3 regions of the Lysinibacillus sp. NPDC059133 genome follow, and region 3 is predicted to be linked to each of the others. Evidence: riboswitches for the same ligand, from Rfam matches in the RefSeq annotation. Region 3 holds a riboswitch; each other region holds the start of a gene.
The links. Region 3 has a riboswitch for cobalamin ahead of ACFXN8_RS08865 (hypothetical protein). Riboswitches for the same ligand answer to the same signal wherever they lie in the genome.

Region 1: it holds a riboswitch for cobalamin, as region 3 does, so the genes downstream of both, nikA (nickel ABC transporter substrate-binding protein) here and ACFXN8_RS08865 (hypothetical protein) in region 3, are expected to answer to the same signal.
Region 2: it holds a riboswitch for cobalamin, as region 3 does, so the genes downstream of both, ACFXN8_RS02290 (energy-coupling factor ABC transporter permease) here and ACFXN8_RS08865 (hypothetical protein) in region 3, are expected to answer to the same signal.

What each region holds. Positions count from the first base shown of each region.
Region 1 is NZ_JBHZDH010000001.1:209,560-220,518, forward strand. Features, by position in the region: gene ACFXN8_RS01010 (FadR/GntR family transcriptional regulator) at 1-385, opposite strand, end outside; gene ACFXN8_RS01015 (cytochrome c biogenesis CcdA family protein) at 801-1,511, shown strand; gene ACFXN8_RS01020 (response regulator) at 1,547-1,924, shown strand; gene ACFXN8_RS01025 (CcdC family protein) at 1,956-2,453, shown strand; gene ACFXN8_RS01030 (DUF2621 domain-containing protein) at 2,905-3,333, opposite strand; gene ACFXN8_RS01035 (DUF1659 domain-containing protein) at 3,455-3,670, shown strand; gene ACFXN8_RS01040 (DUF2922 domain-containing protein) at 3,683-3,907, shown strand; gene ACFXN8_RS01045 (YvrJ family protein) at 3,996-4,118, shown strand; gene ACFXN8_RS01050 (SCO family protein) at 4,223-4,831, shown strand; gene ACFXN8_RS01055 (RNA polymerase sigma factor) at 4,938-5,456, shown strand; gene ACFXN8_RS01060 (hypothetical protein) at 5,449-6,351, shown strand; gene ACFXN8_RS01065 (DUF1572 family protein) at 6,525-7,061, shown strand; cobalamin riboswitch at 7,205-7,398, shown strand; gene nikA (nickel ABC transporter substrate-binding protein) at 7,644-9,263, shown strand; gene nikB (nickel ABC transporter permease) at 9,338-10,291, shown strand; gene ACFXN8_RS01080 (ABC transporter permease) at 10,293-10,959, shown strand, end outside.
Region 2 is NZ_JBHZDH010000002.1:192,316-203,274, forward strand. Features, by position in the region: gene cobJ (precorrin-3B C(17)-methyltransferase) at 1-579, opposite strand, end outside; gene ACFXN8_RS02285 ((2Fe-2S) ferredoxin domain-containing protein) at 584-955, opposite strand; cobalamin riboswitch at 1,093-1,275, opposite strand; cobalamin riboswitch at 1,694-1,878, shown strand; gene ACFXN8_RS02290 (energy-coupling factor ABC transporter permease) at 2,202-2,948, shown strand; gene ACFXN8_RS02295 (energy-coupling factor ABC transporter substrate-binding protein) at 2,950-3,222, shown strand; gene cbiQ (cobalt ECF transporter T component CbiQ) at 3,226-3,996, shown strand; gene ACFXN8_RS02305 (energy-coupling factor ABC transporter ATP-binding protein) at 3,996-4,832, shown strand; gene ACFXN8_RS02310 (S8 family peptidase) at 5,060-8,545, shown strand; gene ACFXN8_RS02315 (glycosyltransferase family 4 protein) at 8,869-9,969, opposite strand; gene ACFXN8_RS02320 (glycosyltransferase family 2 protein) at 10,257-10,856, shown strand; gene ACFXN8_RS02325 (polysaccharide biosynthesis protein) at 10,899-10,959, shown strand, end outside.
Region 3 is NZ_JBHZDH010000012.1:27,738-38,696, reverse strand. Features, by position in the region: gene ACFXN8_RS08880 (amidase family protein) at 1-1,077, shown strand, start outside; gene ACFXN8_RS08875 (sigma-70 family RNA polymerase sigma factor) at 2,142-2,642, shown strand; gene ACFXN8_RS08870 (DUF4179 domain-containing protein) at 2,639-3,901, shown strand; cobalamin riboswitch at 4,346-4,529, shown strand; gene ACFXN8_RS08865 (hypothetical protein) at 4,781-5,545, shown strand; gene ACFXN8_RS08860 (hypothetical protein) at 5,601-5,897, shown strand; gene ACFXN8_RS08855 (GTP-binding protein) at 6,000-7,940, opposite strand; gene ACFXN8_RS08850 (S9 family peptidase) at 8,435-10,423, shown strand; gene ACFXN8_RS08845 (GNAT family N-acetyltransferase) at 10,531-10,959, opposite strand, start outside.

The DNA.
Region 1 (10,959 bases), on a different contig from region 3:
GCATCATTGACTGTAGGTCCTCGTCTGTTCGATGAATGGCTGCGCTAGCCGCTGTGCCTACTTCAATAATTTTGCGTACTTCTAACAAATGTGAGATATCTTGCTTATTTGTTAAAATGGCAGTTGATAATGGAAAATCGAGCTGATTGAATTGATTACTTTTAACAAATGTACCTGAACCCTGTTTAATTTCAATAAGCCCCATTGCTTTTAAAGCGGAAAGAGCTTCTCGGATGGCTGATCTACTTACTTGTAATTGTTCGGAAAGTTGTTCAACTGAATCGAGTCGGTCACCAGGCTTTAGTTCGCCAGCTCTAATTTTTTCATAGAGGATTTCGGACACTTCCTCATATATTTTTTTCGGTTTAATTTTTCTTAATTCCAAGGACTACACCTCATTTATCTCTATCAATGGCTCTATTGTTTTTTTATTATACATGAAGAAAGGAAATTTTCTCACTATTTAACCGTAAATACTTTTTGTAAATAAAAATAGGTTCTTCATGTCGGAATTTAATACTCTACAAAAAAGCTGTGCACCTGCATCATAGCTCTGCGCAATGCAGAATAATGATGAATTTTGTTGACAGATAATATAAGGGGGGCGCATAATGCAAAAGTATATGAACAACTACTCGTTGATATAATAAAGTTTGAACATTAAATTTGTATGAAAATATGATGGAACTTCACTTTTTCAACACCTTTTTGCCATGAAACGTTCACAAACAAGAAGGGCGCAATTTACAGTGATTTTTGGTACGATGGAGACAGTAACTGTAAGGAGCGAGTGAGAAAATATGGAAACTGATATTAACGTATTTCTAGCTTTAGGTGCAGGGTTTTTAAGCTTTATTTCACCATGTACTCTACCGCTGTATCCAGCATTTTTATCATACATAACAGGTATGACATTAGACGAGCTAAAATCGGAACGAGGTATGATGCAAAAGCGTGCAGTTTTGCACACCCTGTTCTTTTTACTAGGATTTTCAATCATCTTTATTTTGATTGGTCTAAGTGCATCATTAGCAGCCGAGTTCTTCCTTAATTATAAAACATTATTACGTCAGGTTGGAGCCATTTTAATCGTTGTATTTGGATTAATGATTGTGGGATTACTACAAATTGACTTTTTAATGAAGGACCGAAAATTCCAATTTAAAAACCGACCATCTGGTTATTTTGGATCGGTATTAATCGGAATAGCCTTTGCGGCTGGTTGGACGCCTTGTACAGGTCCAATTTTAGCATCGATTATTGCATTAGCAAGTGCAAATCCAACAGCAGGATTTAGCTATATGTTAGCTTATTATTTAGGTTTTGCGATTCCGTTCTTTGTGTTATCTTTCTTTATAGCACGTATGACTTGGATTCGTACACACAGCCAAAAAATCGTGAAAATCGGCGGCTATATTATGATTGTCGTTGGTGTATTGTTATTCTTTGACGGATTATCGTATTTAACACGCATTTTACAGCCTATTTTTGGTGGATTTACAGGCTTCTAATCTGCTAAACTAAAGAGGCAATACCGTACTTTAACGTGGAGGGAGATGAACATGTGCCTACAGTTTTAGTAGTGGATGATACGCTTTTTATGCGTGTTGCAATAAGTAATATGTTTACTGAATGGGGTTATGAGGTAGTCGGCAAGGCAGTGAATGGTAAAGAAGCTGTGGCGATGTATCGTGAGTTACAACCAGATCTAGTAACGATGGATGTAACAATGCCCGTTATGACAGGTATAGCAGCAGTAAAAGAAATCATCCCTGAATTTCCAGATGCAAAAATAATTATGATTACAGCTTTAGGACAACAGAAGTTAATCGTAGAAGCAATTGAAAGTGGTGCAAAGGATTTTATGACAAAACCTTTCGAGCCAGAAAGATTAAAAGCTGTAGTTGATCAATTACTTGGATAAAATTGTTAACGACATTAGAGGAGGAAATTTTATGTTTGACAATATCCCTTCTCAATATTATGTAATAGGTTCAACCATAATGGCCATTTTTATGGGTACCTTTGTCATGGTTATTCGTATGCGTGCATCTAAGAAACCGACAAATGAGAAGAAAATTATCATTCCACCTATTGCGATGTCTTCAGGTGCGTTAATGTTTTTATTTGAACAGTTTCGAGTGCCACCCATGCAAATTCTTGAAGCGGTAGCAGTCGGCGTGGTGTTCTCAACAATCTTAATTGCCACTTCTAAATTTGAAGTAAAAGGTCAAGATATTTATTTAAAACGTTCAAAAGCATTCGTTTTTATACTAATCGGACTATTAGTGTTCCGTGTAATTGCAAAAATGATATTAAGTAGCTCCATTGACGTTGGTGAATTAGCAGGAATGTTTTGGATTTTAGCATTCGCTATGTTACTCCCTTGGCGAATCGCAATGCTTATTCAATTTATAAAAATCAAAAAAACAATTCCGCTGAAGAATATTTAATGGAAAACTACACTAGAGATTTTATCTAGTGTAGTTTTTTTATTGAACGCAATTTGGCTGATGGATAGAGCGGTTCGAATGACGGAATGAAAGATCCAAAGTGAAGGATATAAAACAGAGCGGATCGAATTGCCAGAGTGACGGAAAGAGTTGTCCGAGCGACGGAATGAAAGGCAAAAGCGACGGATGAAAGAGTCAAAGTGAAGGATAGAAATCAGAGTGACGGATAGAATCGTCGAAGTGACGGAAAGAGTCGTCCAAGCGACGGATAGGATTGCCGAAGTGACGGAAAGAGTCATCCGAGCGACGGAAAGTAAGACAAAAGCGACGGATGAAAGTGCCAAAGCGAAGGATATAAAACAGAGCGACGGATAGGATCCAGGAAAAACTTATTGAAAAAACTTATCTAAGGGCAGAAAAACGCTGCACATCTAAAATGTGCAGCGTTTCTTTAATCAAATAGATGTTCATATGGGGCGATGTCAATTTTCATTTCATCTAATTTTTTACGTAAAAATTTATGGTCACGCTTTGGCGTTGCTTGAATGTAGCCACGAATAATCAAATCGTGGTTAATAGAAGGTGCTTTTTCTTCTAAAGCAAGCTCGCCAATTTTTCCTGCTATTTTTTCCTTTGCTACTTGTCTAAATAGCTCAGGTACAGGGCTTACAAGTTCATATAAAAGCTCCTTCTCAGGTTGTCCCCATAAATGAATGGTTTTATCTAAATAATACTCTTGCCAATCTAAATCGGATTTACCATCCTGCTTCGGTAATGCCTTTAAAAATTTGCGGAACATGAAAAATCCGCCTATCGCCATAAATGAAATAAGTACAACTACCCAAAATAGGATAAACCATAAAAACCAACCATTTAACAAATCGTTCACCTCTTTGCCTTCTCTCACTCTATTATAAAAGCTTACATAAAAAAATTCATCCTAAATGTCCCTTTTTTAGCAATAAGTCAGTATATATTGAGTAAGAAAGGAGGTGACCTCCATGGCAAAAGTCAATTTCTTAGGTGCTACACTGCGTTTAAAGTATGTCGCTGGACACAATGCCCAAAACGAGCCCATGTTCACAACAAAAACGTACCGCAATTTAAACAGCTCGCATACGGCAGAGGATTTAGTAGAAGTAGCATATGCCATTGCAAGTCTATCTTCACACGCACTAGACAGCATTGTAAAACAAGAAACAACAGATTTATCCTAAGGAGGGAAAGCTATGACACAAGTTTTAGAGCTGCAATTTGAAACAGCGGCAGGGAAAACGGCAACATTTGCGATTGATGCACCGAAGCCAAAGGTAACAGCGGAAGAAATTCAAAAAGTAATGCAAACGATCATCGCTAAAAACGTTTTTGATGGACAAGCTGGCACTCTCGTTGCGATGAGTGGGGCTCGCATCGTTGATCGACAAGTAACAGAATTTGATTTAGAGTTCGAATAACCAAAAAAATGGTCTTTGCAGAATGTACTGCAAGGACCATTTTCAGCAATGTCAGTCTTATGTATCTTGCAGGGAAGGAGGGACCAACATGGAACAGTGGTTAAACATGATATCGGATATCGGTTTTCCTATCTTAGTGTCGTTTTATTTACTGCACCGGGTAGAAGTGAAATTAGATGCAATTCATGATGCGCTTGTTTCCTTAAAGTGAAATCGATTTCACAAAGATGTACGAAAGCTGTCACTTGAGTGTCCTTGTCAATATTTACATCGTACGATAGGATGGGGATAGTGTAAGTAGGGAGCGTGTTAAAGATGAGAAATAAAATAATTGGACTTGTTCTACTTTTTGCATTAGCAGCTGTGCTTAGTGCATGTGGAAATTCAAAGTTTAAAGCAGATTATAACATGGAATTACCAGATTTTGAACATGTCAATCAACGTGGAGAAACAGTTTCTTTAGAGAGTTTAAAAGGAAAACCATGGATTGGTATGTATATTTTCACGAATTGTACATCAATTTGTCCACCAATGTCTTATAATATGACGCAAGTTCAAGAGAAGCTGAAGAAAAAAGGTGTGGAAGATTATAATATTGTTGCGTTTTCAGTTGATCCTGACGTAGATAAACCACAAGTATTAGCTGATTATTTGAAAAAATATAATGTTCCAGATCAATCAAAATGGAATCTACTTACTGGTTATTCACAAAAATATATCGAGCAGTTCGCTGTAAAATCAACAAAAATAATCGTCAGAAATGATCCTAACAGCGACCAAGTCGTTCATGGGAATCAATTTTTCTTAGTCGATAAAGATGGTGTAATCGTAAAAATGTATTCAGGATTTGCGGAGAATCCAGAGGATGTCCCAATTGACACAATTGCATCAGATATAGAAACATATATTGATGAAAATTTATAATGGATAGAAGGAAACCGTCTCAATTAATGAAGAGACGGTTTTTTTTGTTGAAATTTAATCTTTTATAACTGTAGCCTCGTTTATAGTGTAGAAGGAGGGAAAGATTTTGTCTGATACAGAATATTTAGAGCAACTAATGGAACTACATACAGATCATTTATTTCGAATCGCTTACTACTATACGAAAGATCTACGAATAGCTGAGGATATTGTTCAAGATGTATTTATTAAATTTTATCATCACCAAAAGCATTATGAAGAAAGAGGAGAAATGAAGGCTTATTTAGCACGCATGACCATTAATAAATGTAAGGATTACTTAAAAAGCTGGGCTTATCGAAAAATTACATTTCAGCATAATTTTTTTGCCAAACAAAAAACTGTTTTACAAGATACACTCATTCGTCAAGATGAACAAGCTCTTTTAGATGAAGCCATTTTACGGTTACCAATAAAGCAACGTGAAGCAATTGTCTATTTTTATTTGGAGGAGATGACGATCAAGCAGATAGCAGAACTACTGGCAATTCCTGAGGGTACCGTTAAATCTCGTTTAAAGAAAGGGAAGGAATTATTAAAAGTAGACTTACAGCATATTGAATGGGAGGTACTTTTCCATGGATAAGCATACAATGCACGTATTGAAGGATGTCTCAGCACATAAAGAAGCAATCATTCAAAAGGTTCGACAACAGGTTCGGCAAGAGCCGTATCCATCAAAAAAACTTTGGCCGCATCGTGCACTGGCGGTCATGATGACATGCTCTATCTTACTATTTATTGCATGGCAAGCTTCGAAACCGATGGATCATTTAACGACAGAAATACTTCATGAAGAAGAAAAACAATCATTCACTGATTTATTTAAAACAGAAGTTGAAGGAACAGAGACAACGTTCAGTCAGTATTTTCAAATAGCAGATCAATTTATTCACCGCGAAAATATCAAATTTTATGCACCGCTTCAAGGCTTCGAGGCTATGCAAGCAGTGGCAGCTACTATGGGGAATGCTGTCCATTTAATAGACCCTGAAGATCTTCCGTTTAAATCAAATCTACAAGAGGTCTATGCGGTAACATCAGAGATGCAAGATGGTAGCCTGCAAAAGCAATTTCAATTTAGTTATAAAGAAAAGTCTCTCACTGGAGTGGATCGTCAATATATTATTTTGACAGTAACAAATGTAAATCATAATCCAGTAAACTATAAAGTTACGGAAGATAGTCAGGAGTTTTCAGGGGAAATCACGAATGTAGGTTTGAATTTTATGGATCCTTTGTATTATCATGCGATGACACCGGATAAAGGTTTCGCGTATGTATACTATAATTATGATGAGGCAGACAAGCGTATTTATCAAATGAGTACAAAAGCCAATGAGTTTTATACGTATTATAATGGCTATGCATATCAAATAGGCTATCAATTAAATGGTGATCAACAGGAAGCACAAGAAAAAATGGTTGCTCTTGCGAGGGAATTTATCTCGCACATAAATTCAGCGAAAGCAAAGAAGTAATGTGGAAAATAACTGCCTGCTAAAGCTCGATTGGTGAGGGGGGAGCGATCAGTGGTGATAAAGAACCCCTCGTGAGTAAGTAATACTTTATTTTTGGCAACAACTAGTTACCAAAATGACACATCTCATTCAGTCTATATTAAAATAGTAGAAAAGGGATGGGGGGTTCAACAATGACAGTAGCGCAAACGTATTTAAATGTTGTCCAGAAAAGATTTAGAAGTGTCAAAGAGCTAGGCGATAAAACACTCGACCAACTGGAAGAGGCCCAATTGCACTGGGCGTATAATGAAGATTCAAATAGTATCGCAGTGATTGTAAAACACGTTAGTGGAAATATGATATCGAGATGGACTGACTTTCTTACGACAGATGGTGAGAAATCAACGAGAAATCGTGATGATGAATTTATGGATAGCCTTCAGACAAAAGAAGAGGTAATGACAGTATGGGAAAAGGGCTGGCAAGTATTTTTAGATGCTTTACAAAAATTAACGGAAGCTGATTTACAAGGGTTTGTAACGATAAGGGGAGAACGACATTCCGTGATAGATGCGATTGAAAGACAAATGTCCCATTATTCACAACATGTCGGTCAAATCGTTTGCATTGCTAAGCAAGTAAAGGGTTCTGAGTGGCAAACAATAAGTATTCCAAAGGGACAATCTCAGCCTTTCACAGAATCAATGTTAAAAAAACATCAACAATAGAAATGGGGCCGTCTCACTAGTGTGAGATGGCTTTTTTGATGGAATATACATACATATCTTTGTTTAAAAATCGCAAAACTTTATTATATTCAGAAAATAAAATTGACGTGTATCTTTGAAGCGTGTTATGTTTAATACAAAATTTAATATGTAACATTACAAGTTTGAGTGAAAAAACTTTTTCACTTAATTTAAAGGAAAATGGGTGTAAATCCCATGCTGTCCCGCAGCTGTAAATGAGGAGTTTTGTTTCAAATACCACTGAGTAAGTACTCGGGAAGGTGAAGCAAAATGAAGATTCATAAGCCAGAATGCCTGCTTGTAGTATGATTCATTGTAGATCTACGAAAGATAGGGAGATGGATGGAAGGCTTTTAATAATGAGTTTTTCTATCCTTATTCACGTGGAATAAGGATTTTTTTTATGCCTTTTTCTAATCTAAGTAATTTACATCAAAGTGAGGTGTAAATAAAGAGAGAGCAAAGTAATGACGATTACTTTGTATTTCAAGTTAGAAGTATAGTGGAGAAACATATATATTTTAATTTTCTAACACCCAAGAATAGACAGGAGCAATCATAATGATATTTTTTAAAAAATTATTACCGTTCATTCTAATACTGATGTTAACGATTTTAGCAGGCTGTTCAAGCTCGAGTGAAGGTAATGGAAGTAAAACTTCTAGCAAAAATAATAATGAAGGAAAAATGATAACAATTGGCTGGCCGCTAGATATAGGGCCTTTAAATCCGCATACCTATTTACCAAACCAAATGACTGCGCAAGCAATGGTATATGAATCATTAGTAGAATATAACGATGACGGGACAATATCGCCGAAATTAGCGGAGAGCTGGGAAATTTCTGACGATAAAACAGCTTACATATTTCATCTTAGACAAGATGTAAAATACTCTGATGGGACAGTCTTTAATGCAGATAATGTTATTCGTAATTTTAATGCAGTTTTAGCAGATCGTGATACACACTCTTGGATGGGAATGGTGAATCATATTGTAGATGTTGTGAAAGAAGATGACTATACAATTCGTCTTCAATTAGATGCACCCTATTACCCTGTATTAAATGAACTGGCTTTTGTGCGACCATTTCGCTTCTTAGGGGATAACGGATTCCATGAGGGAGATGCAACAAATAAAGGTATTAAAGCTCCGGTTGGAACAGGTCCATGGGTATTAACCGAATATAAAAAAGATCAATATGCACTTTTTAGCCGCAACGAACATTATTGGGGTGAAAAGCCACTAGTAGACAAAGTAAAAGTGAAAATTATACCAGATTCAGAATCTATTTCACTGGCATTTGAAAATGAAGAATTAGACTTAATTTATGGTCGTGGCATTATTAGCTTAGATAACTACACTTTCTTAAAAGACAGCAATCAATACAAAACGGCTGTATCTGAACCTTTATCTACACGTGCATTACTTTTTAATACACAATCTGGTCCTTTAGCAGAATTAAAAGTACGTCAGGCTATTCAATACGCTGTTAATAAAGAACAAATGGTTGAAAGTATTACCCATGGTACAGAAAAGGTTGCCAATACACTGTTTTGGGATGCTATTCCATATGCCAATATTGAGTTAAAACCAATCCTATTTAATCCAGAAAAAGCCGAGCAGTTATTAGATGAAGCAGGTTGGACATTAAAAAATGGTGATAAAATCCGTTCTAAAAATGGGCAACCTCTTACATTAGATTTAATCTATATTGCCACAGATGCTATCCAAAAACCCATGGCAGAATTAATGCAAGGGGAATTAGCTAAAATAGGCGTTCAATTAAAACTTGAAGGCGCTGATGTAATGGTAGGGCTCCAAAAATTAATGGATAATCAAGTAGATATTAATTTCTGGCGCACAAACGGTCCACCAACAGACCCACACAGCTTCGCAAACGAATCAGCAACACCGAATGCAAATGGTGTTTATGAAGCGAAATTAGGCCTAGAAAATGCAACACAAATTGATGACAAAATACATCAATTATTAATTGGGACAGATGAAGCGGAACGTGTGCAATTGTATAAAGATATTTTAACAATGTTCCATGACCAAGCATTATTTTATCCAATTTCATATGAAACGAATAATGTTATTTACCATAAATATTTGAAAGATTTTAACCCCCGTGCATCTGAATATGATATTCCTTATGCTCAAATGGATGTAAAGTAAGAGAATGAAAAGAGAGTGGGTCTATTATGACTCCTCTCTTTTTGCACTATGAAGACTAGGGAAGTGATGAAAAAATGTACGAATCAATTTGGCTTTTTTGTCTAAAACGAGTAATTACATTACCATTTGTTTTACTAGGAGTTTCAATCATGACCTTTTTATTTATTCGTTTTGTTCCAGTAGAGCCAGCGGAGGTCATACTTAGACTGTCAGGAGTCGCCCCGACAGCAGAAGCAATACAGGCGCTACGATCGGAATTAGGCACTGATCAATCTTTGTCTATTCAATATTTTATATGGCTAAAAGGTGTGTTACACTTCGATTTTGGTACATCGTTTGTGAGTAAATTACCCGTTGCTCAAGAAATAGTAGAAAAACTACCGGCAACTTTTCAATTAGCCCTAGCTGCATTTGTATGTATTCTTTGCTTTAGTATTCCTCTTGGTATTATAAGTGCTCTTTATAAAAATTCCGTATTTGATAGGATTGTAGGCTTATTATCTATTATCAGTGTATCCATCCCAACTTTTTGGGTAGGTTTTTTTCTTCTGTACTTATTTAGTTTGAAGCTTGGCATTTTCCCGACAAATGGTAAAGGGACGATGTTACATATAATTTTACCAGCCGTATCTTTGGCATTACCAACTCTTGGGTTGTTTGTTCAAGCAATTCGTACAAGTGTCATAGAAGAATTACAAAAATATTATGTTCAGTATGCACATTTACGGGGGTTAAAACAATCTGTTATTCTCAGTCGACATGTCTTCAAAAATGCTGCTATTCCACTGACGACGATGCTTGGTATGACACTTGGGAATTTATTGGGTGGGGCAGTTATTGTCGAGCAGGTATTTAGCTGGCCTGGTTTAGGTCGCTACTTAATAGAATCAATTATTAATAGGGATTATCCAGTTGTGCAATGTTATGTTCTTATAATTGCTATCATCTATGTTTTTGCTAATTTATGTACAGATATATTACATCGAGTTCTTGACCCGCAGCTAATGATGGTGAGGGGGAGAGAGTAGAGTGATTAAATTACATAAAAGTTTAAACGGTAAACAATTGACTAGTATATCTCTTCTTACATTTATTGGGATAATGGGGCTTTTTGCGCCGTTGATCATGCCGAATGATCCTTTTTTAGTAGACGTCTCTAAGAAGTTTTTAGAACCATCATGGGCATATCCTCTCGGCACAGATCATTTAGGTCGATGTATACTTTCACGTATACTGTTAGGTATTCGCTATTCTTTAGGGTCAGCTATATTCATTCAATTAATAGCAAGCTTTTTTGCTATATGTATCGGGGCAATAGTGGCTTTTAAGAGAGGGATCATTGATTATTTATTTATTCGCATCTGTGATGTTTTATTAGCTTTCCCAACGCTTGTTCTTGCATTTGGACTACTAGGTATTTTGGGTCCAAGCTTAAGAAATGTCTTATTGGCCCTTATTGTTACTCAAACTATTTATTATTCAAGAATTTTAAGAGGCCTATTTATAAGCGTTCGTGAAAAAGAATTTATAAAAGCTGCAAAAATTAGTGGAACTTCAGGAGTGAAGCTAATCCTACGTCATTTCGTGCCAAATATAATGGCGCCGATGCTGACTATTATTTCTTTCGATTTAGGAAAAGTCATTTTAGAAATTGCTGGCTTTTCATTTATTGGATTAGGTGTTCAAGCTCCTACTC
Region 2 (10,959 bases), on a different contig from region 3:
ATCTGGAGAACGATATTCCAATAAAATTCGTTGTGCCTCTACAATTTGTCTCGTACGACGTCCACTTTTCGGGTTATAAAGAGCAATAACAAAATCCGCCATTGCTGCCGCTTCTACTCGTTTTGCAATTAAATTCCAAGGTGTTAAGTGGTCACTTAAACTAATGGTACAGGCGTCATGCATAATGGGAGCACCTAGTAAACTGGCACATGAATTAATAGCTGAAATACCTGGAACAATTTCTACCTCGATACCAGTTGCTTCTGTCCAGCCTAGCTCGATTAATACCTCATACACTAATCCTGCCATTCCATAAACCCCGGCATCCCCACTGGAAATGACCGATACGATACTTCCAGCCTCTGCTTGACGCACCGCTTCTTGAGCACGTGAAACTTCCTCTGTCATACCAGTACTAATAATCGACTTTGCACTAACTAAATCCTGAATCAGTTCAACATAAGTTTTATAGCCTATAATCATATGACTTTGTTGTAGTGCTTCCACAGCACGAGTCGTAATATGTTTAAAGTCTCCAGGGCCAAAGCCAACTACGAAAATCTTACCTTTTTGAGCCATTTTGTTACCCCTCTTTCACCTTTTCAATACCTTTAATGGCTGTTGTTTGCGCTGTACGCTGCAACAAACCTTCACGCAATGTAAAAACATGCTCATTATGTAACGATTCATGATTTAAATCTTGTACGAGTGCCTTCGCATGCTCCGTTGTCGACACACGGTACCAATTCCCCTGAGGATAAGCGATGACAACACAAGCATCCTTACACCTACCATTACAGCGGGTCCTTGTTGTATGTATTTCCTGATCAAGCGCTAGCAACTGTATTTCATCACGAATTGCCTGTGTAATATCTTCAGCATCTTTTTTCATACAACTACTACCATTGCATATAAAAAGATGTGTTTTCATCCCCTCTAAATTCCAAGTTGTCATAGTTGTTCTCCCCTCATTTGCTTTTAGGAAAAAGAAAAACCTTTACTCTAGTCGAAGAGTAAAGGTTTAGTAGAAGCCAAATAAAAACGAATATACGGGTACTCGCTCTCGCTTCAACTTCTCCCTCCGAAAAGTTTGCATGCATTATCACATAAGCAGGTTTCCTGACTTAAGCTTCCTTTTACTTTCGCGCCTTCCTAGTTTTCACTAGTGGCATCCGCGATTTCATCAGCTATTACAGTAGCGGGGGCTGTATCGGATTCTCACCGATTTCCCTATTATCTTGAAAATATTCAAGCACTTATGGATGTTTTATATGAATTTATATTATATCAATTATGCCTCGGCATAATTGCGTCCGGAATCGGCTTTGTGCTTGTACAAAGAACTCATTTCCGATTCCGTGACATCCGCCGGAGGCTTTAACTTCTTTCAGCAGGTGTTTGGAACCCGCTGAAAAGTAACTTAAATCTGCATTCATCTCACTACCTATAGAGGTGGGAGACTTCTGCTGAAAGAAGTTTAATGTAATAGAAAACTGTTTCTATCATATCTTATTATTTAAAAAATTCAATATTTCTTTTTTAATTTGTGACAATTTTTTTAATATTTCATAGCAATATGTGAAATCTTTATCTATTTATCAGAATTTTCGACATAGAATCTCAATTTAAAATTTTTTCATAAAAAGTATAGCATATATATGGAAAATCATGTTACACTTTGTCGTGAAATCTCACAACTTCATCTTTTTTCGGTGCGAATTGTTCATCATTTCGCTTAAAAGGGAAGCCGGTTCAAGTCCGGCGCGGTCCCGCCACTGTACTAGGGAGTTTTATAGAGAACGTCACTGTCCAAAGGATGGGAAGGCCTATAAAACGTTGAACTAAAGCCAGGAGACCTGCCGAAAAATATGTGATCGTTTCAACCTACGAGGATAGGTGTGCGGCTGAGCAGATTAGAATTTTATTTGCATTTTTAGCTATGCACTTTTCCACAAACGGAGAAGTGTTTTTTATTTTCATTCAAAAGAGACCCCATCTCAAGGTGGCAGATGAGTACAGATATGGTTCCGGCTTGGTCAAAACATCTACTGAATGAAAATAAAGCCTCCGGCGGATGTCACGGATTTTCAAAGGAATGAAATGTGCTGGCACAATTCAAAATCCTGATGCAATTACGCCAAGGCGAAATTGTTTAGTTCGCATACTAATTCGAAAAATTTTAATGTGAGGAGGAGAGATATTTGAAATTCTCAGGTTGGAAGCTTAGTTATTTCTTATTGGCATTTTTATTCGTGCCAAATCGTGCATTTGCGATGCATATTATGGAGGGCTTTTTGCCAATCGAATGGGCGATTTTTTGGTGGGTCTTATCGATTCCATTTATTATTTTAGGATTACGTTCTATTCGTAAAACTATTGATGAAAATCCTGAAACAAAAATGATATTAGGGCTATCGGGTGCTTTCGCCTTTGTGCTATCAGCTTTAAAAATCCCTTCTGTAACGGGAAGTTGCTCGCATCCTACAGGAGTTGGGCTTGGGACAGTTCTTTTTGGACCATTAGCGATGAGTGTTATCGGAACAATCGTATTATTATTCCAATCTTTACTTTTAGCCCATGGCGGACTTACAACTTTAGGTGCTAATGCCTTTTCTATGGCAATTGCTGGGCCTATTATTGCTTATTATGTTTTTAAGGGCTCACAAAAAATGGGGTTATCATTTTCAGTAGCCGTCTTTTTAGCAGCAATGCTTGGTGACTTAGGTACATATGTTGTCACTTCTGTACAATTAGCTCTTGCCTTCCCTTCTGAAATCGGAGGCTTTATGGCTTCTTTCACAAAGTTTGCTGGTATTTTCGCGTTAACGCAAATTCCTCTTGCTGTTAGTGAAGGCATTTTAACAGTGATCGTTATGAACTTCTTGAAGAAATACAATGTGAGTGAATTAAAAGCTTTACGTGTTTTCTCAGCAAAGGAGGCTCACTAACATGAAAAAAAATTTACTGCTCTTAGCAATTGTTGTGTTGCTAGCAATCTTCCCACTTTTTATTCAAAAAGGCGCCGAATTCGAGGGTGCTGATGGCGAAGCGGAGGCAGCAATTGGTGAAATAGATGTTAACTACGAGCCATGGTTTGAAAGTTTTTGGGAGCCACCAAGTGGTGAAATAGAAAGCTTATTATTCGCACTACAAGCTGCTATTGGCGCTGCATTTATCGGCTATTTCATCGGCTTAATGCGCGGCAAACATAAAGAGGGTTAAGCGATGTTACTCATTGATAAGTATGCTTATATGAATAAACTAGCGTCTGTTCATCCGCTAGAAAAAATGACGTTTTCCCTTGGACTGCTTCTATTGTCACTTATCATGAGAGATGAACGAATTTCACTCATTACATTTATTGTGATGAGTGCTTTTATCATTTTAGGTGCAAAAATCCCTGCTACATATTATGCAAAATTACTATTGCTACCCGGGTTTTTTTTACTATCAAGTCTAGTATCCATTTTAATTTCTATAGTGCCGGCAACAAGCACGCTGCCTACAAACATTTGGTCATTTTCTCTTCATCATTGGACAATTTTTATCGGCAGTACGAGCTTATTTACAGCGCAACAGCTTTTTTTCATCGTCCTTGGCAGTATAAGCTGTTTGTATTTTTTAATTCTCACAACATCAGTCCAATCTATTTGTTACGTCCTACGACAATGGAGACTGCCTACTCTATTTGTAGAGCTAGTAGAGCTAACGTATCGTTTTATTTTTATCTTTTTAGACAGTATGCAAAAAATTCATCTTGCTCAACAGGCTCGACTAGGTTACAGCTCCCCTATGCAGTGGCTTCGCTCGGTTTCACTGCTGATTGTTGCTTTATTTGTCGAGATGTTCCAACGAAGCCGTGAGCTAAACAATGCGATAGAAGCACGTGGTGGCGAAACGGTCTATTGGCAGGAGAATGTTACTTATAACACAAAAAATTGGCTAGGCATTGCTGCAATTTTTATACTCCTCATCATTTATGGAGGTTTTTTCTAATGACAGACTTATACTTTGAATTAACACATTTATCTTACGCTTATGCAGATGGAACTCATGCCTTAACAGACATTACACTTGAGATTCCAAAAGGGAAAAAAATCGCTTTACTTGGTCATAATGGGGCTGGAAAATCAACATTATTTCAGCATTTAAATGGTATTTTGAAGCCTACAGCAGGAAGTATAACCTTTCAAGGCAAAGCACTTAACTATAGTAGAAAAGCATTAAAGGAATTACGTCAACAGGTTGGAATTGTATTTCAGGATGCAGACAACCAGCTTTTTTCTGGCACTGTTAAGCAAGATATTGCATTTGGACCTTTGAACCTTGGCTGGACAACTGAAAAAATTGAAGAAAAAATTGCGTGGGCGATCGCTCAAACCGAAGTTGAAGCATTGCTTAATAAACCGATACATTTCTTAAGTGTTGGACAGAAAAAACGTGTCGCAATGGCAGGAGTACTTGCAATGGAACCTTCCGTTTTATTACTAGATGAACCGACAGCTGGACTAGATAATTATTATAGTGCACAAGTTTTACAGTATTTAGCTACGTTAGAAAACGGTGAACGAACCATTTTATTAGCGACGCATGATATCCCGTTAGCCTATGAATGGGCAGATCAAATAATCGTAATGGAAGCCGGAAGAATTATTTATAATGGCGATCCCGTTGAACTGTTCTTTCAAGAGGATTTGCTTGAAAGAGCCCATCTTGAACGCCCATGGGTCTTCGAAACGGCCATTGCTTTACAAAACAAAAAGCTATTTGAGAAAAACATCAAAATGCCTCGTTCTAAGGAAGATTTACACAGACTTATTGAGCAGCTATAAGACAATTTATCCGTAGTTGGAATTTTTAATTGTGAATGGCAGCCATTATTTAGAAAGATGTGGATTTTACTTCTCCTTTCTACAAATCTTTACGATGGGTAAACTATGATGGTAAAATATAGAATGGTATCTTTGAAAAATATATCCTCATTTATGAAACTTTTCTATCACTCATTCGTAATAGTATAGATGTCACAAATAATAACCTACCCGAGGAGGGAAAACAGTTGAAGAACTGGAAGAAGAAATCAATCGCTTTAGTAGCATCTGCAGCACTAATGGTTCCTACAACTTCTGCATTTGCGGAAGCTCCACAAAAAACAGCAAAGAACCAAGATTTAGTGAAAGTTGCTAGCAATAAGGACCAAACAGTCAAAAATCAAAAAGAATGGATTAGTAAGGATACGATTATCGTCAAACATTCAGGTCTTGATAAGAATGTACATAACAAAATTGGCGCAAAAGTGATCCGCTCTATTCCTTCATTAGGTTACGATGTTATCCAACTGAACAAAGGAACAGATTTAGAAAAAGCAGTTTCCTTTTATGCTAAACAAAAAGGGGTTAAAAATGTATCCCCAAGCTATTTGTATCATTCCTTTGGCACGAAAACAGATCCAAAGAAACAGGATATGTATCATTTAAACCTACTTGAAATTGATAAAGCTCTACAATTAGCAGGTAACAATGATGTAAAAGTGGCAGTTATCGATTCTGGTGTGGACTTTAAACATCCAGATTTAAAATCTCAAGTGCTACCTCCATATAATGCTGTAGCACCTGCCAATACTTCTTATCCTGGTGATCATGGAACACATGTTGCAGGAATTATTGGCGCTGCAAAAGATAATGGGATTGGAGGACATGGGATTAATCCAAATGCCAAGATTCTTCCAATTGATGTATTCAACGGAAAAGATGGTGCTAATGATTTCATCATTGCACAAGGAATCCTTTACGCTATCGAGCAAGGCGCTGATGTTATCAATATGAGTCTTGGCGGCTATGGTGATAACCCATTAATGGAGGAAGCCGTTCAGAAAGCGATTGAAAAAGGAGTTACCGTTGTAGCTGCTGCCGGAAATGAATCGACAGATAATTACTCCTTCCCTGCTTCTTACGAAGGCGTTATAAGTGTTGGTTCTACGAATGATCGAAACAAACTATCAAGCTATTCAAATTATGGTCCATCAGTTGACCTAGTAGCGCCAGGTGAAGAAATTTACAGTACCGTTCATGATGAGAAAAAAGGATCATCCTTTGTAAAATTTAGTGGAACATCGATGGCATCTCCTGTTGTTGCAGGTGTGGCTTCCCTTTTAAAATCAAAATACCCAGATTTAAAGCCATATGAAATAGAGGCTATTCTTGAAATGACCGCAAAGGATTTAGGTGATGAAGGCTATGACCTTACATATGGACATGGACTTGTAGATCCTGTGAAAGCATTACAGTTTAATATAAAAGATTTACCAAAACAGTATTCAGAAACAAAAGAAGAGCGCTTGAAAAACGCTAAAGTCCTTAAAAAGGATACATTAAATACTGAAAAAGGTGTATTCAACCAACCGGACGAAAAGAAATGGTACAAGGTTGATCTAGATGCAAATGAATATGCTCAAATGACATTAAAAGGTGCAGACAAATATGATTATGCATTTGATTTGTACTTCTACCCTGAAGGTTCTAATAAAAAAGTAGAACCAATTAACGTCAATGATGTTCGCGTAGGCAAGCAAGAAGGATACCTATATAGTGCAGATCAAAAAGGAACCCTTCTTATTGGAGTTAAAGATCATAATGGCAACTATAGCTCAAAGGGCGATTCTAACTATATCTTCACAGCTCAAACGACTAAAGAATTACCAATTGATTCATTAGATATGGAGCATATGGAGAATATTGAAAAATTCCCATTCAGTACAGAAGGGAAAAACTATACCCTACTTTCTGAAGATCATCTAGGTGACAAAGATTATTTCACATTTTCAGTAAATGAACCAACGACACTGAAATTTGATTTAACTGGGATTCCAGGTGTTACTGCATCCATGGAGCTTTATTTAAAAGAAGACCTACCAACAGAGATAGTCAATGATGAAGGATTAGATGAGGCATATCCAATCCGAGCATCTTACGGCACAGATAAAGGCGAAGGAGTAAGTTTGGTTGTCGATGCACTGCCTAATGAAAAGTATGTCATCGGCGTCTCTAATGAAAACAGTAACAATTCTACACTTGAAATGTTCTTTAACGGCGGTATTGATACTGAAGCAACTGTTAGTGAATCCATCATTCCTTACACATTAAAAGGTGAAGTCGTTACCCTTCCTGAAGATGAAGACGGCCTTACATCAGTAGGAATGCTAGAAAACAACGTACAAGAGGATCTTTCATCTTTTAATGAATATAAAACAAAAAAACGTAATCAAATGAATGATTTTATGAATATGTTCATGAATCCAGGTGCTATGGAACAACCGGAAAACGTTGAGCAAATTATGGAGCAAGCGATTCGTTTTAATATTGGTCAAGATCAAAAAGCATACTTCCAAACTGAAGATGATGAAGATTACTTCACATTTACAGCTAAAGAAAATGCCGTTTATGGTTTCAACATTCAAAAAGGTATAAATCAATCACCAGCTGGTAATATATTCGAATACGATGAGGAAACAAAGGAACTAATACCAGTTTCTTCATTAACTAACGATATGGGGTTACTTAGTCTACTTCTTGGTTCAAAAATTGATGAAAACGAAGCTAAGACAGTTGCATTGAAAAAGGATAAAACCTATGTTGTAAAAGTAATGAATCTTGGTGACCGTTCTTCTGAACCGTATACACTTAAAACAAGTAAAATGGCAGCTATTCCACAAGAGGATAAAACAAATCATAATACACCAAAAACTGCTATGAAGATTCAACCAGGTACTACTTACAAAGATCATCTCATTTATCAAGATGATACAGATTTCTACTATTTTAAACAATATGACAAAGATGCAGTCATGAGCCTTCTTATTTCTTCTGTACCATATACAAAAGAACAGCTAGATCAATTACCTAAAGAACTTCAAAATGACTTGAAGTTTTCAGGCTCCATTATAGAAGATACAAATGGCAATAGAAAAATTGATCCAAAAGAAATGGCAACAGAAATACAATTTGGACAAGGTGAAGATCTCCTTCAAATACTAATGGGTCTTGGTGGGACAACAGATGTGAATACTTCTTTTAAAGCCAAACAGGGTCATGGATATTTTATTGTCCTTAACGGAAGCAATGTTGGGCAATTATCAATCCAACCGTATACTTTAACTTTGTTTGATCATAAAAATGCAGATGAAGATGCCGATTCCAAGTTAGTTAACGGTGTGCCGACAAAACCAACTGTACTTACGAAAAAAGACGGTAAATGGGTAGCTAAGCAATATCTAAATGCAGGTATTCCGTTTGGTGATAAAGACTATTTTGAGTTTAAAAACGACAGCAAACGTGATGTGTCCTTCTCTCTTAAAACAGAAAAAGCACTAGATGGCGTCATCCGTATTATTGATGCAAAAGGAAAAACAGTACAAACTTTAGATTATTACGGAGCTGGAGATGCTGAAGTAGGTACAGTCACATTGGATAAAGGAACTTACTTTATTGAAGTAAGTGAATACTACGGCAAAGCTAGTACTCAACCATATACACTAGAAATAAAATAAAATATCAACCCCTTGGACTGAAAAATAAACGTAGTAGAAAGATAGAATTTTCGGTTGAAGGTGTAAAAGAATTATCCCCTAGATGATGAAAAATCTAGGGGATTTTTTATTGAAGTATTCGTGTTTTATTCACTATAACGCGGCGTTTATTTCCGTTCCAACTAAGCACTTTTTCAATGGTTTTTATTAAACTCTCAGGCCAATACTAGTCATGATGGCGCGTGATACTTTTAACTTTTATTCCCCTACTAATGACACTGATATAAAAGTATTCGCCCTGCCTTCATTCCAATCAAGTTATAGAATGGCAAATGATACTCCTCTTATTCGTTCGGCTTTTCCCCTAAATATTCGGCCACTTTTTGCACAATATATCTCCAATTTAATTCCGTTTTTGCAAAAGCTTGGAGGTGTTCGCATGTATTAGCCAATAAAGCTTCCTGTTTCGTTACTTGCTGTAATGTCCGTCCAACACTTTGCCAATCATGTGTCGGATGAATTGTCCCGAAGCGCTGATTATGGGTAATATCTGCAGCCCCATCGACATCAGTCGTAACGATATAACAACCATTCTTTGCGGCCTCAGCAAATACATGAGCATAGCACTCTACTAAAGAGGTTAGGCAAAAAATTTTAGCCTTTCTATACTCCTCCTCCAATCGTACCTTATCATAAATCGGTCCTAAAATAACGACCTGTACTGCGAACGGATTTCCATCAAGTACGTTCAACAGCTCCTGTCTAAACGCCTCTGACATTGGACCTACTAACCGAAACTCCCAATCTGAAAGCTGTGCAGCTAAAAATGCTTTTACTGCTAAAAGAATTTGTTTTTCAGGAGCATCTAAACGGCCAACTGTTAGTATTCTATTTTCTTTCTCGTTAAATGAAACTGGCTCTGTGTGAAACTGCTCATAAAAACCGTTAGGAATACGTCTAATATCTAAATTCGCAAATTCATGAATAGAGTTTTGAACGGATTCACATTCAGATGAAAGTACATCACAAAGCTGGAGTAACTCCAAAAAATAAGGATAAGTTTTCAATCGATTTAACCAAAACCGATTAACATCTAGCTTCATATAAATTTTCCCGTTCGGATTATATTTTTTATAGGTTTTTAAGATCGACAAATACGATGGATACGGCCCTATCGCAAATGCAATATCGATGTCCTTCGCATGCTCTATTAAATAACTATTCATATTAGCAACATAGTCATCCTCAAACGGAATATGTTGAAAAGTGACAGAAGGAAAGGTTTGTTTCAATAATGCTTCATTCATTTCCGTCGTTAAAATACTAACATCGTAGCCTAAATATTCACCTAACAAAACAGGAACAAGGCACAAATCTTTGAAAATATGTGAGTCGGAGAGCTTATACGATTCCACACTACATATGAAGGCTATCTTTTTTGACATAACATCCCCCTTTTTAAAGTCTGTACTTTCATTAAATTATGTTTTCTCGTTGAATAACGTGAAAAGAATAGTATAAATACCATGAATACACTAGTAAAATTACTTTATTTATAAAGTGTACTCTCTTTTAAATAACTAACGATTGTAAGCAATTGCCTACAGAACAACTCTTGCAACGCATATTGTAATAAAGAATCCTTCATGTCAATCAAAGTAAACAGTATAGACTTTATAAAACTTCTACTTACGCCTATTTCTAATAACTATACAAAGAATCGAGGTTTTACATGAAAATTAGCTTTTTATCACCTGCCTACAATAGTGAAGAATGGATATTGACAATGTTAGATAGTATCCCGAAAGAATACGCCTATGAAATTATCGTTTGCGATGATGGCTCAACCGACAATACTGTAGCCCTATTAAAGGACTATCAAAAAAACTGCCCCGCTTTAAAAATAATTAATCATCCAACTAATTTGGGTGCTAGTGTAGCCTATAATCGATGTATCGCAGAAGCTACTGGTGATTATGTAGCAATCATTGATAGTGATGATCACTACTTACCCGCTATTCGAAACGTCTTAGCCCAAGTAGATGGTCAGTTTGATATTTACTACTACAACATGCTAACAAAGGCTGGCTATGCATTTTTAAAAGATGAATCGAACCAATACACATTACCGGGACAATTTAAAATTATTCGAAGAAGTTTTATAGGTGATGCAACCTTTACTATAAGAAAAGATATTGCTGGGGATTGGGATTTTAATTGTGCCTTAATGGATAAAAACCCGACAAGTAAATATACAAATGAATTGGCATACTGGTATAACTTCCCAAGGGAAAATTCTGAATATGATTTACATCGTAGAGGATTAAAATAACGCCATTATTTCCATGCATGCAGGAGGTGTAATTGACAATACATGTTTAAAGATAAAGTTCTTCTCATTACAGGCGGCACTGGCTCTTTTGGTAATGCAGTAT
Region 3 (10,959 bases):
AATGGTATGTCGAGTACGATGTGGGCGGGGTATAGTTCTCGAGCTGGACAAACACTTAATCCTTATGGAGATCCAGAACTTTATGTGGGAGGATCCAGCTCGGGGTCGGCGGTAGCAGTGGCATCGAATTTTGCTGTTCTATCAATTGGAACGGAGACAGATGCCTCGATTTTAAGTCCTGCTATTACAAATTCAGTAGTCGGCATAAAACCGACTGTAGGGCTCATAAGTCGTCAGGGCATTATTCCATTTACATACTCTCAAGACACAGCAGGACCAATGGCAAGAACGGTTACAGATGCAGCTATTTTATTGGGCGTATTAACAGGAGTAGATAAAGACGACGTAGCTACATATAAAAGTGAAAGAAGGATACAGCAAGACTACTCCATCTTTTTAGATGCTACAGGATTAAAGGGCGCTAGAATTGGTGTTTATACGAATGCCTCCAAAACTTATTATGAGTCAGAGGAATATGACGAAACCCTTTTTAATAATGCAATTCAGGTTTTAAGAGAGCAAGGGGCCGTTATTAATGAAGACATCGAAATCCCTTCTTTTCACAGAGACTGGAAAAGGGGAGTAATGCTCTATGAATTAAAGCATAGTTTAAATAATTTCCTTGTAAATTTACCTTCTCACATGCCTGTAAATTCTATCTCTGAGTTAATTCAATTTAATAAACGTTCAAGAGAAAAGTCGTTGAAATATGGGCAGGACAAATTGGAATCAATAGAGAATTTACCGAACATGTTAAGAGATTCTGACTATTTAAATGCCAAATTAGAGGACTTGTATTTTTCTCAAGAGCAAGGAATAGATTATACATTAAAAAAATATGAGCTAGATGCGATAATGTTTCCATCATATATAGGCTCGACAATTAGCGCGAAAGCCGGATATCCGTCTATTGCCGTCCCAGCGGGGTATATGGAAAATGGGAGACCGTTTGGCATAACATTCGCAGGCACTGCATTTAGTGAGGATGTTTTAATAAAACTCGCATTTGCATACGAACAAGCAAGTAAATTACGAAAAGCTCCGAAGTTGTATGAAGATCCTACCAGACTCAACTAACTTTAAAAATGGCTGTTTTCCTAAAGATTGGTGCTGTTAAAAGAAAAAGGCAGATTTAATCTACTAAACGTGAAGAAATTTTATCTTTTTATATTTCGTGAATCATTAGGTTCCGTTAGTTGAATAATTCATTTGTTCATTTTTGGGTTAAATTGTATACAATAGTTGTAAAGAAATCTTTACTTTTGGAAGCGTGGACAGGATGATTATAATTTTAGAGCCTTGGCATCATTTCAGGCCAAATTATTTAGAAATGAAGCTGGATTAATACAAGAACAATTTGCTAAAGAACTAAGAATAACGGGACAAACAGTAATTGCAATAGAAAATCACCTACAATCCTAGTTAAAAGTTGGGCTCTCTAAGATTTTTTTATGAAAATGTAGAGAATATTTTCATTTTTGAGGAGGATGAGTCTAGTGCATTCTGACAGAAAAAAATCGATAAGTATTTGGTTGTGCGTTGCGACTTTAGTTGTAATTAATTTGTTAGTTGCTCTATTTGAACAGCCATACTCATACGGGTCTATACCTATGAGTATAATTTTGCTTTTGGGCGTTATCCGATATTACAATGGAAAAAGAGAACGAGATAATTGAAGACGAACGCACAATTCAAAATAGGAATAGGTACAATCAAAATTTACTTTTCTGGTCGATCATCATTGTATTAGCTGTTCTAGCTATACTACTTCTAAATGGTATTAAATCTGTTTCAATAGAGAACATTATTTTAGCTTTTTGTATGATATTGCTCGGAGGTTTTACATTCAACAGTTATATTTCAAGGGGAAAATAGGCGCCCAGAAATGGACACCTATTTTTTTATTTGAAGGGAGCAAAAATTTTAGAAACACCGAGACTACAAGGTATTAGATGAAAGATTGTTGCTCTTCAACTAACGTCGCAGGTTCGTTGAAGAAGGAATTAAAAACTTATGTCTTCAAAGGAACATCTTTGATGCAAAGATTAAAGGCAAATCCATAGACGGTTTCCTATATAATTTTAAAATTTTTGAACGAAATGAAGCATCGCTCCGTCTAATGGAGGAAGGAGGCGAAAAGGATGGAATTTGAAATCGTGCAGCGTGCTATTCGTGGGGATCATCAAGCGATACTTTCACTTATTGAAATGGATGAAGATATTTTATATCGCATGGCTTTTACATATTTGAAAAATGAGCAAGACGCTTTAGACGTGATGCAGGACCTAGTTTACAAGGCACTGAAAAAAATGCATACCGTTAAACAGCACGAATATGCCAGAACATGGCTCGTGCGCGTCTTAATCAATTGTTGTAAAGACCATTTACGAAAACGTCAACCAACCGTTTCAATTCAGGAACATCACCAAGTTGAATGGGTCATCTACTCTGATATGGAGCGGTTATTGGAACATTTATCCTTGTCGGAGCAGCAACTCGTCTATATGAAATATTTTCAGCAACTAAAAAACAAAGAAATTGCCGAACTAAATCAAATTCCGGAGGGTACTGTAAAGTCTAAGCTTCATTACATACTAAAGAAGCTTAGAAACTTCGCTGGAGAAAAGGAGGACTGGCTATGAGTAAACTACCGATTGACGTTCCAAAGGAGAAACTTCAACAAGTACGGATGGATATGTTTCGTAAAGTTCAACGAGAAAAAAGAGCAAAGAAGCGCATTGTTTCGGTTTCAATAGCCTTTTTGTTTTGCTTAAGCTTTTTATTTTCAATTCGTGTTTCTCCTACGATTGCTAGCCATGTTGCAAAAATACCTGGCTTTCAAGTAATTGTATCTGCGGTTGTAAGAGATAAAGGAATAAAAGATATTGTGGACAATGACTACTTTGAAGAAATCAATGTGACGCAGTCTAAAAATGGACTATCGCTTACTTTGCAAGGCGCGATTGCTGATAATTCGGGATTAGTACTTTACTATGACGCCGATGCCTCATTTGATATTTCGGAATTACACTTGGAGGGAGTTCAATTGTTCCAAGGGGACAAAGAAATTGAAGGCGGAGGTTCATTTACGGGCAATCAATCCTATCAAACACGCATCTCTTCTTCAGTAGATTATAGTTTTTCTGAGCCTTTCGCTTATACATCAAAGGATTTTAAAGCGGTTTTTCATTTTTATGAAAAAGATAAGGGGAATATTGAAATTTCGATTCCGTTTTCACTACAAAATGAAATCGCTAAGGAGAAAATTTTTACTGCGAATCGTACTGTAAATGTCGATAGTCAGAAATTTACGATTACAAAAATTCGCCGATCTCCATTAAGAATGGCACTCGATATTGAATTAGATGAAGCGAATACGATGCAAATTTTATCTCTTGAAAATATTGCGGTTGTGACGGAAAATGGGGAGCGAAGAGAAGAAGGCGTTAAAAATGGCATGTTTATAGGCAGAAATATTCGCGAGGGTAAATTCACACTAAATTTACAAAGTAACTATTTCCATGATTCAGATTCACTCAAAATATTAATTGGAGCTGTTCATGCCGTTCCAAAGGGCAAGGATTTTATCGAAGTCGATTTTGGTACAAAAGAAGTACTCACGAAGCCCGATTATTTGGATTGGGATATTTCTGTAGCGCAGCAAGGTGTATCAGTTGCTGCAAAGAAATGGGATGATAGAAGTCGACATTCGTTTCTAAATAGTGCTGTAAAAGCAGATGGCACGACGTTAGAATATACAAGTGGCTCGTTCTCAGATGATGAGCAGTACCTATTTGCGACGGAGAACTTTGAAAATTATGATGGCAAAGCAAAAATATATTTAAACTATTACTTCAATCCTATCGGAAAAAATATTGAACTGAATATTCCATTGCAATAAAGTAAAGATGTTCAAAAAGGCTCTCCTTTTTGAACATCTTATTAATTTTTCCATACTTATGGTAATATTCCGGTAAAGCCTACCGAATAACATGCTACTAGGTTATCTTGATACAGTATGTGCTGAAGCTATCTCGATTGGAAATGCAATTTCAAACGGAGAAAGATACTTTGATACAATTGTTGCCGTTAGACATCCTTATTCTGATGAGAAAAATAGAAAGTTTAGAGTAGTTAGTCTATGTAGGAGGTGTAGGGATTTGATTTCCTGTTATTTACCAGATTATTTTTTACTGTTTTAGATATAGATGGAGAGTTACGGATGCTTTAGTGCAAAAAGGAAAATAAAAATAAACACAATCGACTTGCTTTTAACTAGAACACCCTTTACTATTAAAGGGAATAATTAGAAAAGAATATGTCTTGTCTGATCTATTTAACAACTGAATAGCGTGGAGTAATAGGTGTAAATTGCGTGCAATTTACTTAAAAGGGAAGTCGGTGCAAATCCGACACTGTCCCGCAACTGTAAATGTGAGCGACTTTTCATATACCACTGTTTAACGACGGGAAGGGGAAAAGTAGCGATGATCATGAGTCAGGATACCTGCCTATTATGAGTACACACCATAACCCTACGAGGAATAGGAGGTGGCATGTTGACAAAACAGAATGCTCTGTTCGTCACTGTACGTCAAACGCCCAAAATAAAAGAAGGTAGTCGCTTTCGAGGCAATTCTTTTATGCTTGGGTATAATTTGACATTATGTGACGAATGAAAAAGATAGAATGAAGGATTTCCTCTAGTTGTAGGAGATCCTTTTTTTATGCGAAAGAATACTTCCGTTTTGAAAAATATGTACGAAAAGAGGATGCACGTATGACGAATATTCATGTATGTACAACACAAGAATCGCAATATGTAGATATGGAAATTTGTAAGCAACCACGCACTGAAGTTGCCAAGAAAGCTACAACAAGAATGGTCGTAGAATCACTGGTCGATCAATTAATAGCTAACAATCTTATTAGTAATGAAAGATTGTTTGATCAAATTTTATATAACAAAGATATTATTTGGATTCAAAATGAACGTTTTAATGGGCACCTTTTTGCAAAGGCGAATATTACAGATCAGCTTAAAACAAAAACAAATGATTTTATGATGTATATGCCGACAAATCCAATTGTGTACGAGGTGAATGGTGAGCAGTATCATTTAATTACACGCATCGATTCGACTCGTGCAAAACCAAATTTAGAGCGACTTTCCCAAGTCCCTAAGGCAATACTAAGTGCTGCTCGGGTCAATGATTTATTGTGTTCGATAGTGATGCGCTTTTATGAAGTATATGTAGAGGATTTATCGCAAGTAGCTCATAAAAATAAACAACTGATCAATTTTGTAGAGCAAGAGTATCATCAATTTTTAAAAGCGGTGAAGGAACTAAATGATTATCATTTAAACTGGCACCCACGAGGTAATGGTCATCAGCTATTGGTTGAATTGATAGATAATTTGCAACTTTTAAAAAGTCGCCCAGGCAAGGTTTTAATGGATTTCTCTAATTCCCATAGCTGCGTTGTCGTAGAACGTTCATTTCCCATTTTCAAACAGGCACAGAAAACGAAACAAGCTTTGTGAATCTAAGATGCGGGGGATAAGATGAATGTCCCCAGGAGAAAGGTATATTCCTTGCATGATCGTAGAATGGCGTCGCCAGCATAGGATTGATATCCGCGTGGGGCAAGAGAATACCCGCGGAAGGAAGGTAAATACCCGCGAAAGCAGGAGAAATACCCGCGGAAGAAAGGAAAATACCCGCGGAAGCAGGGGAAATACCCGCGGAAGCAGGGGAAATACCCGCGGAAGGAAGGTAAATACCCGCGGAAGGAGGGTAAATACCCGCGCGAAGCAAGAATACCTGCGGAAGGAAGGTAAATACCCGCGAAAGCAGGGAAAATACCCGCGCGAGGCAGGGGAATACCCACGATAGCAAAATAACTCTCCACGAAATATAAAAAAACCCCGTAAAAGTTAGATAGGTGTCTAACTTTTTCGGGGCAGTTTAAACAAATCATGTCCTGTTTCTATAAATTTAGTCAATACAATGCATCGCAGCTTGTGCCTCATGCCATGGAACGGAGTAGCCCTTGCCTTTTGCACAGAAAATACTAGAGGATGTATATTCGGGATCGGCGTTCTTATCGTAGCCAATTTGCGCAATAATGTCTTCTGTATTGTGACACGCGTCATAGCCATCAAATTGTAGTGAAAGTACGCCCTTCCCATTTGTGTAGGCGGCAAATGTTGTGCTGTAGTTCATAAATGTTGCGACAGGGGCTCGACCGGTTACAATCGCATCATGTTCAGTTAAGATTGGTGCGTCAAATGTACCGGCAGCTTGCTGAATATCGGTCATCATGCGTCCAATAAAATCACTAGGGGCTTTGAGTTTAAAGCAGTAATACGGCTCTAGTAATACATTTTCAGCTTGCTCCAGCCCTTGCCGTAATGAACGGAATGTTGCTTCACGGAAATCGCCACCTTCAGTATGTTTATTATGTGCGCGTCCCGTTAAAAGCGTGAAGCGTATATCTGTCACGGGAAAACCAGTTAACAGCCCATGGTGATCGCGCTCGAATAAATGTTTTTCAATGAGTCGTTGATGTCCAACTGATAAATCATCCGCATGGCATGCATTGACAAATGTATTGCCGGTACCGCGTGTATTTGGCTCCATTAATAAATGGACTTCTGCATAATGTTTTAATGGCTCAAAATGACCATAGCCTGTCACAATTGTGGCGATCGTTTCCATATACAAAATCTGTGGTTCGCTAAATGAAATGTTTAGCGAGAAGCGTGTATGAAGCACTTCGATAAGAACCTCGAGTTGGATGACACCCATAATATGTACATGAATTTCTTGAAATTTTTCATGCCATAGTACACGTAATGAAGGTTCTTCTGCTTCAAGTGTGCGGAACATTTTTAATACTTCCTTTATATGCTGATCACCTTCATAGTGTACTTTTGCCTGTAACGTCGGTACTAACTCATAAGGTTGTGGATTACTAGAATAACCAATGATATCGCCGATGTTTGCTTGGCTAATCCCTTTAACTGCAAATATTTCCCCAGCTTTAACCTCTTGAGCTGTCTCATAACGACTGCCATTGTATAGTCGAATTTCCGTCACTTTTTCAGTCTCGTCCCCAAATGAAAGTTCATCACGGACATGTAACGTTCCTTGCAAAGCCTTGATAAACGTTAAGCGTTGATGCCCATCGTGACGAATTTTAAACACCTCACCTTGAAACGGAGCATTGTACTTAAAATGTGTCTCTGATAATAGGGGGAGCTGTGATAGGAATTCCTTTATCCCAATATCTTTTAAGGCAGAGCCAGTAAAACATAAAAAGGCCTTTTCTTGTTTAATCATCTGATGTAAATGAGTAATGCAGTTTGAGCTATCCAATGTCTCATTAAGAAAAGCATCGAGTAGCTGCTCATCACGTTCAGCAAGCCATTCTTTCATGTCGTTTGAAACATAGTCAGAACGGAGCGGTTCGTCTACGAATAGAACATCCGCAGAGCAATCCTTTTGAAGCTGCGCCATAACGGCTTCAACATCTGCCCCTTCACGGTCAATTTTGTTGATAAAGAAGAAGGTTGGGACGTGATATTGGCGTAAAAGTTGCCACACTGTTTCCGTATGACCTTGTATTCCTTCGACGGCACTAACAATGATGATGGCATAATCCATAACCCGAATGGCACGCTCCATCTCTGGAGAGAAATCGACGTGCCCAGGTGTATCGATTAACGTATATGTATCATCTCCAAGCGTCATGCGACCTTGCTCCGCAAAAATCGTAATGCCTCGCTGACGCTCCAGCTCATGATTATCTAGAAATGTGTCTTGGTGATCCACTCGCCCACGAGCTTGAATACTGTTTGTATGAAATAGTAATTGCTCAGAAAATGTTGTTTTTCCTGCATCCACGTGAGCAAGTACTCCAATTGTTACATGCATAAAAAAATCCTCGTTTCTATTCATTCATTTATCAACATTGTAACAGAATTGGGATGAAAAATATTTCGTATAGTGTTTATATATTTATGGTTATGATTTGTTGATATTTTGCGGGACGTACAGTCAGTAAAACTGCATAGCTTATAAGGATAATAGCTATAGAACTATACAAAATTTTTTACCGTTTTTTCTTAAAAAGATAGATCGAATCACAAAAAATAACTCTGTTGTTTTTGCCACATATCCATCTCCTAATTAAATCTATTTTAAGAGATTCTTTTATTATAGCTAATGTAGTATAACATCTCTCTAGGAGTGCTCTCTTTATTGATGGGGATTTGACTTTCTACTTGCTAAAAAAATGGCGATTTAACTATGTCATTCCATGTAAATCATTTGATAAACAATTTCTTCTTAAAAGAAGGAATAATACTTAGGGCGTCGAAATATTGTACTAGGTAATGAAATTTTCACACAAAGGGGATAGGGAAATTATGACGTTGAAACAAGGGATGAAACCAGAAGATCTATATCAATTAAAATCAGTGGCAGATCCACAAGTATCACCTGATGGAACAGAAGTTGTATATGTACAGACTCATATTGATGAAAAGAAAAAGGACTATGTGTCTAATTTATTTTACATAAACTTGAATGATAAAAAACCGCAACAATGGACATTTGGTGAAGATAAAACGAATTCACCTGTTTGGTCTCCGGATGGCAGTAAAATCGCGTTTGTGTCAACGAGAAATGGCAAGCCACAAATTTTTGTTCTTTCAAAAGCAGGTGGGGAAGCGAAACAAGTTACGAATTGTAAAAACGGCGCGACCTCACCTGTATGGTCTCCATGTGGAAAGAACATCGCATTCTCAGTAAAGCTAGGAAAAAATGAAAGCATTTATGATAAAGCTGATAATGATAAGAAAGATGATAAAGAACTTAAACCAATTGTAATAGAAAAGATGAAATATAAGTCAGATGCTGCTGGGTTTATTGATATGGAGCAATTTTCTCAAATTGCAATCGTCAATCTGGAATCTGGAGAATTAGAGCTAGTGACGGAAGGAAAACATAATTTACAACTTGGTACATGGTCTCCAAACGGAAAATATCTTTCTTACACGGCAGACTTAACAGAGGATCTAGATTTTTCATTCATAAGTGATATTTACTTATTGGATTTAGAGACGAAACATGGTCGCAAGCTAACGGAAGGAACGGGGATGTTCTATCTTACTTCATGGTCTCCGAATAGCCGCTACGTAGCTTATGTTGGCAGTGAACGAGAATTTGAAAATGCGACACAAGCAAAGCTATGGATTTATGATTTGGACAATAACAATACGATATATGTAACGAGTGAATTTGACGCGCCAGTCGGTGATTTTGTTGTCGGTGATTTCCTGCAAGGTGTCGTTGCTCCGCGTGTACAATGGTTGGAGGATAATAAAAGCTTTTACTTCCAAGTGACAGACCATGGAAATACAGCTATTTATTTTGGCAATCTTTCTGGAGAATTATATCCAGCGATTAACGATGATCAGTATGTCTATGGTTTTTCACTTGATCATAAACATGACAAAGCGGTAGTCGCAATCAGCACGACTACAAATCCTGGCGATCTATTTTACGTAAATTTAAATACTGGTGAAAAGGAACAGCTTACGACAGTTAATGAAGAATTTTTAATGTCGAGAGCATTATCTGTTCCAGAAGCAATTGAATATGAAGGGGCAGATGGCTGGAAAGTAAGCGGTTGGATGATGAAGCCTATTGGCTATGAGGAAGGGGAAAAGTATCCACTTATTCTTGAAATCCATGGTGGACCGCACGCTATGTATGCCAACTCCTATTTTAACGAATTCCAAATCCTTGCTGCACAAGGTTATGCTGTTCTCTTTACGAATCCTCGCGGAAGCCATGGATATGGTCAAAAATTTGTGGATGCAGTTCGTGGCGATTATGGCGGCAATGATTATAATGATCTCATGGCCGCTGTTGATTATGCATTGGAGCATTATGATTTCATTGATCAAAACCGTCTTGGTGTTACAGGTGGGAGCTATGGGGGCTTCATGACAAACTGGATTGTCGGTCATACAAATCGCTTTAAAGCTGCTGTTACGCAACGTTGCATTTCTAACTGGATTAGCTTTTACGGCGTAAGTGATATCGGCTATTACTTCAATGACTGGCAAATCCAAGCGAGACTAGACAATATAGAGAAACTATGGAATCATTCGCCACTTAAATATGTAGACAATGTGGAGACGCCACTGTTAATTTTACACAGTGAAAAAGACTATCGCTGTCCAATTGAACAAGCAGAGCAATTATTTATTGCCTTGAAACATCGTAAAAAAGAAACTAAATTTGTTCGCTTCCCTGAATCCAATCACGAACTTTCTAGGAGCGGAAAACCAACGTTAAGAATCAATAGACTAGAATATATTAGGGATTGGTTTGTGGAATATCTATAAGAGAAAATTTGGTGGCCTAAGAGGTGAAAATACTTCTTAGGCCACCTTTTATTTTAAATTAAGGTGAAGGAACTAAATGGTTGGAAACATCTTTTTGAGAAACTGGGCTATTCATTAATTATTCCATAATACACCAAATCCTCGTATTTTCCGTCCTTAATGATATGTTCTTTTAAAATGCCTTCTTGTTTCATGCCAATCTTCTCCATCACTTTTCCTGAAGCGGGGTTTGTTGAAAAATATCGGGCAAACACTTTGTGAAGTTTCTTTTCTTCAAAAGCAAATTGAATAATCGACTGCGCCGCCTCCGTAGCATAGCCTTTTCCCCAATATTCCTCGCCAATCCAATAGGCGATTTCACCTTGATTAAAATGTTGATTATTCGATAATGCAATGGCTCCATATAATTCGCCGGTTTCCTTATCTGTAACTGCAAACTCATACGAAATATCCTGCATAAAATGATCGTAATGATGCTCCATCCACGATAAGGCATCATTTAAACTATATGGATAAGGTAGGTACATGGTGCTTTT